One region of the Bacillus sp. SSR7 genome, then DNA from elsewhere that is predicted to be linked to it. Evidence: riboswitches for the same ligand, from Rfam matches in the RefSeq annotation. Region 1 holds a riboswitch; the other holds the start of a gene.

Region 1 (7,769 bases):
TGCAGTGATGAGTAGCTGAGGTCCATGACAAATAGCGAAAACAGGTTTTTCCGCATCCATAAATGCTTTACTAAAGCGTACAAAACGCGCATCTGCACGCAGTATATCTGGGGAAAATCCACCCGGTATGAAGAGGGCATCAAAGTTATCTGGAGAAACATCATCAATACTTTTATCAATTACCACTTCACTTTTTCCTTGTTTACCGTGTACCGTTTTCCCTTTTTCCGTTTCAATAGTTGTTAATTCATATCCCTTTTGATGAAAAGCTTCTACTGGCTCTGTGTATTCTGTATCCTCGAAATAATCCGTTATTAAAATAGCAATTTTTTTACTCATTGCAGTCAGCTCCTTACATTATAGTATCGGTTCCAGAATCCTCTTTGAGCAATGCATCGTAGTGTTTGTTTCCTTTTAAATTTCTAATCCCCCCAGTTCGTTTCCCTTGTTAATTTAATACATACCCTTTTTATTAGGACGTAAACATGTATTATCGTTTTTGTATGTAAAAATCATAAAATATCGGTTGTGTCGGGGATTCTTGTTTGAGGAAGAAAAATAAAAAAGGCAAGGAGAGAATTTATTTTCTCCTTGCCTTTTAAGATAATTTTTTTCGTTAAAACGAAGAAACGCGTTGCTTCGTTTTTGGTACAATAATAAATTTGATCCAGAGTAACCCGATAATCATAACGATAAGGCTATGTAAAAATTGTCCCGTAGCAATGAGTATAACACTCGAAAATACAACGAGCTGAATGCTTAGTAATATAAAGATTAAGTGAAGAAATTGATTCATTCGTTTTTCAGTATCAATTGGATATAATGCTACGATAATATTTCCCGAAAAATATTTCCACAGGGAACGGAGCTGCATAGAAATCATATATAGGACGATATATGAGATAGCGCCTTTTACGTATATGTTTGGTATAAAATATAAGGCAAAGGCACCAATTAGCCCTAAGCGAATATATATACCGAAATAATCATTCCCGCGTAAAAATGCTAGTGTATGTAAATAGAAGAAAGTTGCTCGTTTTTTATGTAATAAAGGTTCAATCCAAGTTGTAAGCCATTTTCTTTTATTTACTTGCTTATTTAGTTGCGGAACATCGGTGAAGATGCTAGCAAATTGATAAAAACGAACGTTCATTTTTTCTTCTTGCTCGATTATGTAATCCCACGGTATTCGTTTTGTAGGCTGTTTTTTCGTATATAGAAGCAGGAAAGCAAGTAGTAAGAGTAATCCGCCCAATATGAGAACATTTGCTGAGTAAAACAGCATATAAGTAATTAGTGCGTTACAAGTAATGCGAATAATGAACCATATGTTTTTTTCATGACTATCGCGCCATATCCAATGTATGTATATGTTCCAAGCTTTCGTAATCATTAAAACGATAAAGATTGTACATAAGAAAGGTACAGTTACTTGTAATGATTGCAGGGCAAGTGGAACGAGAATAAGGAACGTAAATAATAATGGAAAAAGCTGAATGATATAATTATATAGAAGAGATTTTTTGAAATAAGATGTTAATTTCTCTTCTAAGGCAAGCAAATAGACAGCGTCAGGTTTTTGAATAAAGGTACGGATCGGGCATCTCGTTATAATGAATGTAAGAACGACCGTTATGAGTAGTAAAGATATTCCTTTAGAAGGAGATGCTTTTAGAAACTGAGCATAATAGTATGCACCAACGCATGAAATAAAGATAAAGCTATATAGTAAACCGTTAATCATACGTGCAAAGTATGTAATGATATTTTGAATATGTTGTTGGAAGCGGCTGCTCCATAGTGATTCAATTGACATGTTTTTCACCTCTTTGTTCTATTATATATGTTTTACAAAAGAAAAAACGAGCAAATTGCGTTATGCAACTTGCCCGTTTTTCTTTTCGTTATTTTTTTTCTGATCACGATTCATTAATGGATAGAAGGCAAAGCCGATTACGAATAAACCAATTCCGAGAAGGAACGTTTTTATATCGGATGCACCCGTTTTAATAACCCATAGTGCGTAACAAAGTGCGATAACTGCGACTATACCATCTGTAATTCTTGCCCGCATTTCATTTTTATACGTTTCACCAGTTGCGACTAGTTTTAACTGGAAGATTGGTGAAACGAGATATGGAATGAGGTAGGCCAGTGTTGATACGGTAATAACGAATGTATAAGCTTCCGCAATGGTTCCTGATAATGTTGAGAATAAGAACACTTGCGACATAATGTTTGTTAATCGTAATGAGTAAATTGGACTTCCTTTTTTATTTGTTTTTGTGAAGAAGGAAGGGAAGAAACCTTCTTTTGCTGCTTGATACGGTACTTCTGAGCTTAATAAAATCCAGCCTAAGATAGAACCGAACAGGGAAGTAAGAGCAAGTAATGCCATCAGTTTCCCGCCGCCATGACCCATTGCAGCGTTTAGTGCGTCTGCTAATGGACGTTCAGAAGCTTGTAATTTATCGACGTGAAGTACACCCATTGTTAAAATTGTAATTCCTAAGTAAATCGCAACTGTAATAAGTAATCCCGCAACTGTTGCGCGTTTTACCGTTTTTGGAGAAACAGCACGGTTTGATAAAAGAACCGCGGATTCAATTCCGATAAATGCCCAAAGCGTTGTAAGAGCAGCTAAATTTACTTGTGAAAGAAGACCGTGTGATACACCTGATTTATCGATCATCGGTGTATACCATTGTCCAAACTTAGAAGCTTCGAATGCAAATAATGTAACGACAATAAATAAAAGGAATCCAGTTACTTTCGTTGTTGTTGCTAAGAAGTTTAGCTTTCCAGCTCCGCTTACACCGTTTGTTAATATAATATGAGTTCCCCAAAGTAAGATGGAACAAATCGTAAATGTAATTAGTTTTCCGACTTCTACGTTAAACGAACCGATTGAAAATAGTAGTCGCGTATCTTTCATAATTGGGAAGAAGAGTGATAAATATCCCGCAAATGATGTAATGATGGCAACGTTACTTGCCCAGTTTGCAACCCAATATCCCCATACCATACTGAAACCAGCCATTTTTTTCTTTTTTGGTGTTGAGAATAAAGCATATGCATGACTTTGTGGTCCTGTCGTTAAATCAGGACGACGAATTGCTAAATTACCGAAAACAAGAGCTAGCATTAAAACACCAAACCCTGTTGTTAACCAAGCTAAAGTGACACCGAGAGGGCTTGCTGTTTGTGCCAACGTACTTGGCACCATGAAAATACCAGCACCAACCATGTTACCGACAACGAAAGCTGTGAGTACCCAAAAGCCCCATTTTTTTTGTTGCATAGAAAATACCTCCAAAGTTAGTATAACCAAGTCAAGCGAGGAGATATGTATGTCTTCCTGAGTCAGGAAGAGAAGTCCCAAACAAAACAAAAAAAGCACGTAATTTGCCGCTACATGCTTTCTATCTTATAAGAAACCCACGACATACCTCTCGATAGCTCTCCACAAACGAAACGTTTGTGACAGTTCTGCACTTATTAAATGCAGACCCAGCAAGTGTGCATGGTGGACACAACTTACTTCGGCAACCATTCCTTTCTCATTCCTTCATCAATGCCACTACATCTCCGGAAATGATACTCTTAATGATTGCAACCTCTACCTCACCGAGATACGAATGAGGATTTAAATATTAAATTAACGTATTTAAGAGTAACAAATGAATTTTTATACGTCAATGGATATATTAATAATCAGATTATAGAGAAGAGTTTGTGATTAAAAGTAAGGAGGGATTATTATGTAATATTGAATTTTCATAATATAATAAATGTTATTGGCGCTAGAAGATTGAAAAGGGGATGAAGTATATGTCTGTATGTCATAAACATTCAGTAATAGGTGTATTAGATTCGGGAGTTGGGGGATTAACAGTTGCGAGCGAAATTATAAGACAATTGCCTAAAGAGAGCATTTATTATATTGGTGATAATGAGCGTTGTCCGTATGGGCCAAGAAGTGTAGAAGAGGTACAATCTTTCGTATTTGAAATGGTTGATTTTCTCAAACAGTTTCCGTTAAAAGCTCTAGTTGTAGCATGTAATACTGCTGCAGCTGCTGCATTGACTGCGCTGCAAGAAGCACTTTCTATTCCAGTTATTGGCGTTATACATCCGGGAGCAAGAGCGGCAATTAAAGTAACGAAGAAAGGGAAAATCGGAGTAATTGGAACTGTAGGTACGATAAAATCTAATATGTACGAAAAAGCATTGCATGAGCTTGATACATATTTGAAAGTGCATAGTCATGCGTGCCCGACCTTAGCTACAGTTGTAGAAAATCAATTAGAAGATACAGCATATGTAACCGAGCAAGTGAAACAAGCTTTACTGCCATTAACGAAAGAAGATATAGATACGCTAATTCTTGGTTGTACGCATTATCCACTTTTAGAGTCCTATATTAAAAAGGAACTAGGAGAAGATGTAACGATTATTAGTTCTGCAGAAGAAACAGCGATAGAGTTAAGCACAATTTTACAGCACAAAGGAATTTTGTCTGATAATCTGAATCCGAAGCATCGATTTTTTACAACAGGCTCTGTTTCTTCATTTGAACATATTGCTGAGCGATGGCTAGGGTATCAAATTTCTGTAGAATGTGTGGATGTACCCGTAAAGAATGCTCGCATCTGTAATTAGACTGTATTAAAGTACTTTTTGTTCAATAAATTAGGTTAGTTGCATAAGAAGGAAAAAATGCACTTTTAATTGAAAGGATTAAGGGCATTTCAATTAAAGGGGAGATTGGATTATGGAATTATCAAGGTCTCAATTATTTGCTTTAGAGTATATTTCAAAATATGCAGAGAACGAAAAACGTGAGGCTAAAGCAACAATTAATCATATACTTAACATGTGTAATATTACAGATGAAATATTTGAAGAAGCTGTCGCTAACTTAAAATCTCATGCAAGGATCGCTTTACACTTTCATCCAGACAGACTCGATTCGAGTATGAAAAGTGTTGCTGAAGCGTTGTTTGAACAAGGAATATATAAAAGTCAGTTTGAAACATTGCTATCTAATGGAAGTGTGTCTGCTTATCCGGGTGGTGAACGTGACCTTTGGGAAAAGAGAATATTTGGAGGGGCATATCAATTGGAGGGGGTAACGAATAATCAACGGCCAAAGTATGGAGCGCTAAATTTGATGTTACATCCAGATGGGCCTGCTCCGCGTTTTGGATCATGTTACTTTCTCTTATCTCCAAAAGTTTCTTATCGCTCTACATATACGTATTTAGATTCGCATCAAGATCCAAAAGAAAAGGGGACTTATGAGGAGTTTGATATGATTTTAGCTGCTCTTTTGGAAGAGACATTTGTAAGAGATTTTGCAATTGGTGAAGGGAATTTGACTCCAACAAGATTAGTTAATCATTTACTGGCTAACCTGGAAAGGCCGTTTATAGATTTAGTAAGCAAAGAGCCAGCCCGTAATCTTAATCATTATATTGAAGCGCAGATTCATGGAGAGATTTCTCTTAAAGAAGACGTGGAAGCTCTTGTTGTAGATCCTTCATTTAAGGGTATGGATGTAGGAAGAACTTTAGAAGAAATTTGCCTGAAGTATGCTATTGATTTGTATTGGCACACAGGTTTTGTACTTATGGTAGACGACGTTCCAATGGATTTTAGAGGTTCAAAAATGCCATCTTTAGCAAGACGCATTGCACGGAATCATTGTATCGATGCAAATATAATCGGTTCTGCTGTAGCGGATTTGAAACGCAATCCATTATCTTGGAGTGATCGTGGAACTTATGAAGAAGTGCTTCAGGAATTAAAATTATTATGGCATGTTTTAGTTCGATTTGGAAAACCAAATCGGAAGTAGAACGAAATACTTCGTTTTTGGGAAGTATCTATATAGAAAAGAAGCTGATCTAATTTTAGATCAGCTTCTTTGTATAAGATTAAACTAAGTTTAATACAGTTACTTTTTCACGTGTCATAGACTCAAGGCTCTTACGAATACCTTGTGCGCCCATACCTGAACCTTTTACACCGATGAATGGGAAGTGGTCAGGGCCGCGCTCTGTGCGTCCGTTAATTTGAACAGAACCAGTTTCGATTTTGTTAGCAATTGCAAATGCTTTGTTAATGTCTTTTGTGAAGACACTTGCTTGTAAGCCAAACTCTGATTTGTTAGCAATTTCAATTGCTTGTTCATCTGAAGAAACGCGGATGATTGGAAGGATTGGGCCGAATGGCTCTTCCCAAGCAACTTTCATTTCTTCTGTTACGTGGTCGATTAATGTTGGGTAAATTAAGTTACGCTCACGTTTGTTACCGATAACGATCGTAGCACCTTTTTCAACAGCGTCGTCAACTAAACCTTGAACGAAGTCAGCAGACTTGTCGTCGATTAATGGAACGATTGTGCTGTCTTGTTCTGGAGATCCAACTGATAGTTTAGCTACTTGTTCTTTTAATAAGCCAACAAGCTCGTCCGCTACGTTTTCATGTACAAGTACACGTTTAATAGCTGTACAACGTTGACCAGAGTAAGAGAATGCACCGCTTACGATATGGTTTGCAGCATCTTGTAAGTCAGCATCTTCACGAACGATACCAGGGTCTTTACCACCAAGTTCTAATACAAGTGGAATCATTGCAGCTTTTTTCGCTAAATGTTTACCTGTGTTTGTACCACCTGTGAACGATACCATATTGATACCTTCGTGTTCTACTAAGTAGTCACCAATTACAGAACCGCGTCCTGTAGCTACGTTTACAAGGCCTTTTGGAAGACCAGCTTTATGAAGTGCTTCAACCATTTTAATACCGCTAATTGCACCTTGAGTGGCTGGTTTGAAAATAACAGCGTTACCCATAATTAATGCTGGTGCAAGTTTTGCAGCAGATAAGTTTACTGGGTAGTTAAATGGTGCGATTGCTAATACAACACCAAGTGGTGCGCGTTGGATGATTGCAAGTTTCGATTTCGTTCCGCCAGGGAAGCTATCGCCCATCATGCTTTCTCCGTGCATATGTAAAGCTTCTTCGATCGTGTAACGAATGAAGTCAGCTGTACGAACAACTTCTTTCTTCGCATCTTTATATCCTTTACCGACTTCTTTCATAATGATATCGGCAATTTCATCTTGCATATTTACGAGCTCATCAGCCCATTTATATAAATACTTTGCGCGATCTTGTAGAGAAGCTTCCGCCCATGATTTTTGAGCTTCTTTTGCAGATGCAATTGCTTCATCTACTTCTCCGCGAGTAATTGCTTGTACTTGTCCAATTACTTCGTGTAAGTATGGAGATGGAATTTCGATTGTTTCTCCTGAAGAGCTTTCTCTCCATTCTCCATTTAAATAAAATTTGTACGTATTGCTAGTTGTCATGATTAGTCCTCCTAAAATAGCAACTTGTAAGAGTGAGTATAAGGTGATTGTAGGGGGTTTGATAACATTTTTCAAATGAAATGTTTGTGAAAACGATTTCTTATTCCTTTTTTATTTTGTATGCCCTTTCTTGCAGAACATTCTCTTATTTCAAAATGATGCATCATATATTTTTATTCCATGTGTAAAAAAACAATTGACAGAATACTCAATAAAGTTATAAGATTATAAATGGAAAATAAATGAAGGGGGTGTGCGTAATGATTGTAATCGTAAATGTAAAGGGCTTAGCTCTGTTAAATGGCAGAAAACATTTATATCATTACGCAACCCGTGCGGATATATAGGGCATCTTTGTCTTATAAGAAGCGTACGTTGCGTATATCGTAA
Region 2 (7,769 bases), on a different contig from region 1:
TACAGGTGATTGTATTAGGCGTTGCATTATTCATGATGGTATTTTACTCAGATGTGAAGAAAGTTATTTTGAATGAATATAGATCGTTTTTTCATAGAAAAGAGCGATAAAATATAAAATGAGAAGAGTCAGTGATATTTCCTAGGAAAAGGTAAAGCGAATAATTAAATTATTTCATAATGATTTTTGGATGTTAGTGATATGTTAAAGAACTGTTTGGATAGAGTCTTGAAATCTATGTGTAAAATGAAAATATATTTTTAAAAACTCAAACAAGCATAACCACGTTCTGGAGTGAGGACGTGGTTAAAAATATAGTAGTTTCATTTATAATACATTAATTACTTGTTACCGAGTTCTTCCGCTAAACCGATTAAAATCCCTTCGGTTCCACGAATGTAGCAGAGACGGTAAGAGTTCTCGTATTGAACTACTTCACCAACGAGTTGAGCACCATGCTTAGTAGTAAGCCTAGATACCATTTCATCAATGTCTTCAACGGTGAACATGACGCGCAAATAACCGAGGGCATTGACAGGAGCTGTCCGGTGATCTCCTATAGCGGGCGGGGTAAGAAATCGCGAAAGTTCAATTCGGCTATGACCATCTGGAGTCACCATCATAGCAATCTCTACGCACTGCGAACCGAGTCCGGTTACGCGACCAGCCCATTCACCCTCTACAGTGGCGCGCCCTTCGAGTTTTAACCCAATCTCCTCGAAGAAAGAGATTGCATTATCAAGGGATTCTACAACGATGCTAACATTGTCCATTCTGAGTAATTTATTTTTTGACATTGTCTTTATCTCCTTATATGTAAAAGTGTATTATCTAATCATCTTCCTAATTATACTATTAAAAATTACAAATTCCTTTCAAACAAAAACACCTTGTCACAGTTTAGGAAAATATGACAAGGTGTTTTTAAGTATGTCATATAGTATCTTGTTAACAAACAATACCGAGACTTCCTTGCAAAAATATTTCTATCCTGTACTACATTAAATGATCCGATTGTTGTATAGAATTAATTGTATTTTTTTAATGACACATAAATTTTTTGTCACTCTATATAATGCAAACAGCTTTCTATTTTTAATAGGAAGGAAATAGATTCATATAATTTGTTTTAAGTAGTACCGCTGGAAATTAACTCATTTGTACTAAAGGCTCGATTTTCGCCATAAATGATTGATGCAGCGCCTCAACACCTGTCACTAAATGAAGGCGGTCAATAACGACAGACACTTTAATTTCTGATGTACTTACCATTTTAATATGAATATTTTCTTCTTTTAAAGTAGTGAACATATTCGCAGCAACACCTGGATTAGAGACCATACCAGATCCTACAATTGATACTTTTGCTAAATGATTTTCATATTCTACTGATTCATAGTGAAGTGCCTCTTGATTTTGTTCCAATACTTCTAATGTTTCTCTTAAATCATTAGAATGGATGGAGAAGGAGAGATGAACAGTTCCTTCATTTGTAATACTTTGAATGATGATATCTACATTAATATGTGCCGCTGCTAATGTAGAGAAAACAGTTGAAAGTGAACCTTGTTCTAATCCTTTCACTGTGATGCGTGTAATATTATCTTCAAATGCAATACCTTTAACGATTGATTGTTGTTCCATGTTACATTCTCCTTTTACAATTGTTCCGTTTTCTTGTTCCATACTTGAGCGAACTTCTAAAATGACATTATGATTTTTAGCAAACTCAACAGCACGCGGGTGTAATACACCAGCACCGAGGTTTGCAAGTTCTAACATTTCGTCATAAGAAATTTTATCTAATTTATAAGCATCTTTTACAACTCGTGGATCCGTCGTGTATACGCCAGTCACATCTGTGTAAATATCACATTTTTTTGCGTTTAGTGCAGCAGCTAATGCGACAGCAGTTGTATCAGAACCGCCTCGTCCAAGCGTTGTAATTTCAAAATCTTCACTGACTCCTTGGAAACCAGCTACAATAACAATCGTGCCTTTAGTAAGATAAGACTGAATTCGATCTGTATTAATTTCAGTAATCCGTGCACTACTATGTACAGATTCTGTCGTAATACCAGCTTGCCATCCTGTTAATGAAATCGCGTTATACCCTTTTGCTTGTAGTGCCATCGTTAATAATGAAATAGTTACTTGCTCTCCTGTCGATAGAAGCATATCCATTTCGCGTTTACTTGGATTTTCTGTAATTGCGTTAGCAAGTACTACAAGTTCATCTGTACTTTTTCCCATTGCTGAAACGACAGAGACGATACTATGTCCTCGTTCATATTCTTCAATAATTAAATTTGCTACATGTTGAATACGCTCAACACTTCCGACAGAAGTGCCACCAAATTTTTGTACAATCGTTTCCATTGCGAATTCCTTCTTTCATCCATTTTTAAGAATAGATTAGGACATATATAAATCCCAATATTCCTGTAGTTACCAGAGAAAAACAAAAAACACCATCTCAAATAAGTGAGGATGGTGCTGTTACAGGAAAAGGGAAACAGAAAACGGAGCTAATAAAAAAACCGCCAAAAAAGGAATACCATAAAAATGATATCTCTTTTTTGTAGATAGCTCTTCATACGTACACGTCTGTACATATGACAGTTCTGTTTCTATTCGAAAACAGCCCCAATCGATACATACAGAGAAATATATCGATTTCGGCAATACTTCCTTTCATCTAATTTCATAGACATCTCTGTGTCTCCATTAGAATACTCATAAGTATCGCAACCTCTATCTCACGTTTTAGGCGAGAGTGTTTGATTTATGAAGTTGTTGGTAACATTTGTTTTATAATAATTTAAATTTTTTGGGGAATCAAGTGTTTTGTATAAATTTTAAAAATTCTTTCTTTTATGAAAGGAAGTTTGTGAAAAATGTAGCAAAATAAATTTATTGCATGTACATTAAACTTATAGCGCATAGGAGGTGGAAGAATGAAGGGGAAAAAGCCTATTTATGTTTCGGCAGAAATGAATACAACAATGGAAAAATTATGGGAATACACGCAAGAACCACATATACATACAGAATGGGATGCTCGCTTTACTGAAATTTCGTATTTAGAGAAAAAAGAAGGAGAACCGCAGAAGTTTTTATATAAAACAAAAATCGGATTTGGACTTGAAATAGCTGGTGAAGGGGAATCGATAGGTGAAATAAGAAAAGAAACAGGTGAACGGATTTCTTCTTTAAAATTTTGGACAGACAATCAATTATCACTTATTCAAATAGGGCGTGGTTATTGGAAGTATACACCGTGTAAAGAACACATTCATTTTGAGACACAATATGATTATGATACGAGGTTTGGTCGTATAGGGAATGTAATAGATTTCTATATGTTTCGGCCATTATTAGGCTGGGCGACAGCTTGGAGTTTTGATGCTTTAAAATTATGGTTAGAAAAGGGACTTCATCCTAGATTGCTCATTAGAAGAACAATGACATATTGGTTCGTATGTTTTTTATTTGCTTTCGTATGGATGTATCAAGGAATAGTACCGAAACTAGTGTTTACTCATTCAGAAGAAGTAAAAATGTTATATGTGATGATTGGTTCAACTGAACATAGTATTTTTGTACTTAAAATAATTGGATTACTAGAAATTACTTTTGGTGTCCTATGGCTGTTGCCATTTCCAAAACGAAAAGTATTTGTCGTACATATTTTTATGTTAATAGCCTTAACGATAGCGGCAGGATTTACGAATGTCGCAAGCTTTACAGAGCCGTTTAATCCAATTACGTTAAATCTACTTCTAATTGGATTATCGATTGTCGGTTATATAAATAGTACGAATTTGCCAAGTGTAAAAAATTGCAAGAGGAAGAGAAAGGGATAATGTATGGCTAATATGTATGAAAGACTATTAGGGGATTCTTATAAAAAACTTCATCCGAAATTACAGAAACGTTATGAGATTACAGAAGAAAATAGCTTTATTGGAGAAGGAAAGATGGATGAAATTTACGGTGGTTCTTTTTTCGTAAAATTCATATTAAAAATTGCATCGAAGTTTCGAATGTTTTTCTCTGAGAGAGGTAAGGGAGTGCCATTTACAATACATAATACCGCTGAGCGTGATGAACATGGACATGAACTTGTGCGGTGGAATCGTACTTTTTATTTTCATAATAAGAAAAGATATTTTAACGCCGTTATGCAGTTGGATGAAGGGAATAATGAAATTGTAGATTGTTTTGGTGAACCACACATACTTGTTTCTACATTGAATTTTCATATTGATGAGGTGGGGGCAATGCATATTTCCTCAAAGAAACAATGGTTTTACATGTTTGGAAGGAAAGTTCCGTTACCTAGATTCTTATACGGAGAGGCCAACATTGTAGAAAGTTATGATGAAACACTACAATGCTTTCGAATTCATGTACAAGTACGCAATCCATTAATTGGTTCATTATTTTCATATAAGGGAACATTTGTGGAGAGGAAATAAATAATATGAAAAATATAATAGTTGGACTTGTTTGTTATATTGTTTTTCTAATATGTGATTGGTCAAATATAAACCCAGTGGAAGCAATTATTTTATTATCTATGTTGTTATTTATACCGATGTCATTTAGCATCATTGATAAGAAAACAAGAAATGGATCATATGTATTCTTTTATAAATTTGTATCGTTTTTATATCCAATCGCAGCAATTAGTGCAATGCTAGCTTTCGTAACAAGTCACTATTTCTTTGCGCTATTTTGGTTTGTATATACAGGAATTGTCGCGTTATTTGGAGTGAGTAGATTACTAGAAAGAGGATGGAAACCGTTAGAAGAAACGGCAATCGATAGTGCGTTTATTTATTTGTTTTTAGGTGGTTTCTGGTTTTTTGCCTCAGTAGCAAAGATTTCGATTATGCAGTTTACTTCTGACATTGTTCTACTCACAGCTGCACACTTTCATTATTCGGCGTTTCTATTGCCATTATCAGCTGGTTTAATAGGGCGGAAGAAAGAAAAGAGCAGTAAAGTATATGATGCAATTATGTTTATTATAGTCATTTCACCGATGACAGTTGCGATTGGAATTACATACTCAAGGATATTTGAATTTTTTGCAGTGTTCCTATATTTATGTGCTATTTATGGTTATGGGATTTATGTTTGGCGCACGAAATTTAATGCTATCAGCGCAAAGATTCTCCTGATCATATCGTCTAGTACACTCATGGTAACAATTATGTTTTCACTTATATATTCGTATGGGAATTTGAAACATGTAATGACGATTACAATTGCCCAAATGGTTTGGATTCACGGTGTTGTGAATGGAATTGGAGTAGCGTTACCGGCATTTGTCGGCTGGATGATTGAAAAGAGTGTTCCGAACTATAAATATTACGGGAAACCAATGAGCAGATTAAGAGGAAAGGCGACAGTTGGTGAAGCATTTTTACATAACAGAAATGTAATAGATAGTAAGGAATACAACGGTTTAGTTGATAAAATGAATGATTTTCATAGTGAAGCATTTGACGTGACAAAGATACCTTTAAGCATTATTCGGTTTTATGAAAATACAAAAGAGTATGAGTTACAATCGCATATTAAATGGACTCGTTCGTTCCGCCTGTTTGCATTTTGTTATGAGAAAATGAGTAAGCGTGTAGAACAAATACATTTAGGAATGGGCGGCAAGTGGGAAACAATGCACGGCTCTATCATAGGGGTAATGGATGAGAAGGATGGAAGGGAGAATGTAAGAGCTTGGTTAAGAAAAAATGAAGCAGGAGCATCTATTTTTGTAGCTCTTTACTCCAAACATACGTATAAGAATGAGACATATATGAATATCGCATTACCTCTACCATATTCGAATATGACGGGGATTTTAAAATTACGCAATGATCACGACGATTTAATTATTACTAGTAAGCTGAGAGGAAATGGTAAGGGAGATGAGGGAATCTATTTACATACTCGTTTTTTTACAATCCGTTTACCGTTAGCTGAGACGTTTATTATTAAAGAGGTAAAAGGTCAAATGCTAACAGCTCACCATGAAATGTGGATATTCAGAGTTAAGTTTTTAGAAATTGATTATGAGATTAAGAAAATAGAGGAGAAGTAAGAAAAGCTTGGAGAGATTCCAAGCTTTTTTACGTATGGGTAATGGTCATAGCGACTTGTTTATCTAAGTCTTTGTCCCAAACACGTTGAATTTCAAACGTACCTTTTTCAAAAAATAATGGAAATCTTTCTTTAAAACAATCTTGCATAGGAAGATTTAGTGCTGTATCGATTGGTACCCATAATAATTTGCCTTCAGGAGGATTCGAAAGGAGTTCACCTTCAAATGAATCTGTCCAATAGTTAAATACCATATATCGAACATTTTCTTTCGGATTTACATATTCATCTAATCCCTTAAAGGTTAAAGTTGAAACAAGTAATCCAGTTTCTTCTTTTACTTCTCGTTTAGCAGCTTGAACGATACTTTCTGGAAAATCTACTTTTCCTCCGGGAGCGATGTAACCAGGGAAGCCAAGATGATTGGGGCGCTGTATTAACAATACTTTGTTATTCTGCTGAATCATACACATTGTATACATACGGTGCTCTATATCTTTCCAATTGTAGCTCATATGAATCTCTCCTCTTAATAAAATCTTATAGTTTTTAACTATAGTTATGTATGACAAAAAATACAATAATAATACAAAATTATACAATTTTGATTGACTATTACTAATTTTCAGAACTATAATTAGTCTGTTATATAAATACATCGTACTTGAGAGGGGAATATATTCTATGAAAAATAGAATAATTGCAGCAGGAATAATTGCAGCTAGTATATTATCTTATTCATCTAGTAGTTTCGCGCAAACGAAAAAATTTCCAGATGTCCCAGCTAAACATTGGGCAGAAGACTCTATTTACTATTTAGTAGAGAAAGGTGCAGTTACAGGTAACGAAAAAGGAATGTTTGAGCCAGGAAAAGAAATCACTCGTGCAGAAGCAGCTACAATGATGGCTCAAATCTTAAACTTACCAATCGATAAAAATGCTAAACCATCTTTCGGTGATTCTCAAAACCAATGGTATACCCCATTCATCGCAGCTGTAGAAAAAGCTGGCGTTGTAAAAGGGAAAGGAGCGGGCGTATTCGATCCAACTGGGAAAATTGACCGAGTTTCAATGGCCTCTCTTATTGTAGAAGCTTACAAATTAGATTCTAAAGTAAATGGTACTCCAGCAACTAAATTTAGTGATCTAGAAAAAAGCTGGGGTAAAGCAAAAGCTAACATTCTAGTTGAATTAGGGATTTCTATTGGAACTGGTGACAAATGGGAGCCCGAAAAAATTCTAACTAAAGCAGAGGCAGCTCAATTTATAAAAAAGGCAGATGCTCTTAAAATAGGTAACCCTTTAGTAGAAAAGGTAGTTATTATTGATCCTGGTCATGGAGGATTTGATCCGGGGAATCCAGGGCAAGGCGTAGAGGAAAGTAAAATTGTATTTGATACATCTTTAAGATTACAGAAGTTGTTAGAAAAAAATACACCTTTAAAAGCTTTGTTAACACGTGAAGAAAACGGAAATCCAGGAAGTAACAAAAATGAATCTCTTGCGAATCGAGTAAAATTTGGTCAAGAGAACAATGCAGATATATTTGTAAGCATTCATGCAAATTCTTCTGAAAAACATGATGGTCATGGAACGGAAACATATTATTATAAAAAATCCAAGCGTGGAGAAGAGACACAGATTGAAAAGGATAGTGA

Evidence for each region. A riboswitch is a leader RNA that binds a small molecule or an ion and turns the genes downstream of it on or off. The one in region 1 is predicted to bind lysine.
Region 2: another riboswitch for lysine. It lies ahead of AC0NJG_RS14435 (aspartate kinase); the one in region 1 lies ahead of AC0NJG_RS24900 (amino acid permease).

Annotation. Positions count from the first base shown of each region.
Region 1 is NZ_JBVVXV010000019.1:20,148-27,916, reverse strand. Features, by position in the region: gene AC0NJG_RS24910 (type 1 glutamine amidotransferase domain-containing protein) at 1-339, opposite strand, end outside; gene AC0NJG_RS24905 (ABC transporter permease) at 617-1,816, opposite strand; gene AC0NJG_RS24900 (amino acid permease) at 1,877-3,301, opposite strand; lysine riboswitch at 3,449-3,630, opposite strand; gene racE (glutamate racemase) at 3,832-4,662, shown strand; gene AC0NJG_RS24890 (DUF3626 domain-containing protein) at 4,775-5,860, shown strand; gene gapN (NADP-dependent glyceraldehyde-3-phosphate dehydrogenase) at 5,940-7,379, opposite strand.
Region 2 is NZ_JBVVXV010000006.1:280,444-288,212, reverse strand. Features, by position in the region: gene AC0NJG_RS14445 (helix-turn-helix domain-containing protein) at 1-110, shown strand, start outside; gene AC0NJG_RS14440 (VOC family protein) at 342-797, opposite strand; gene AC0NJG_RS14435 (aspartate kinase) at 1,150-2,379, opposite strand; lysine riboswitch at 2,579-2,765, opposite strand; gene AC0NJG_RS14430 (DoxX-like family protein) at 2,958-3,866, shown strand; gene AC0NJG_RS14425 (DUF4166 domain-containing protein) at 3,870-4,481, shown strand; gene AC0NJG_RS14420 (YndJ family protein) at 4,487-6,112, shown strand; gene AC0NJG_RS14415 (NUDIX domain-containing protein) at 6,141-6,626, opposite strand; gene AC0NJG_RS14410 (N-acetylmuramoyl-L-alanine amidase) at 6,796-7,769, shown strand, end outside.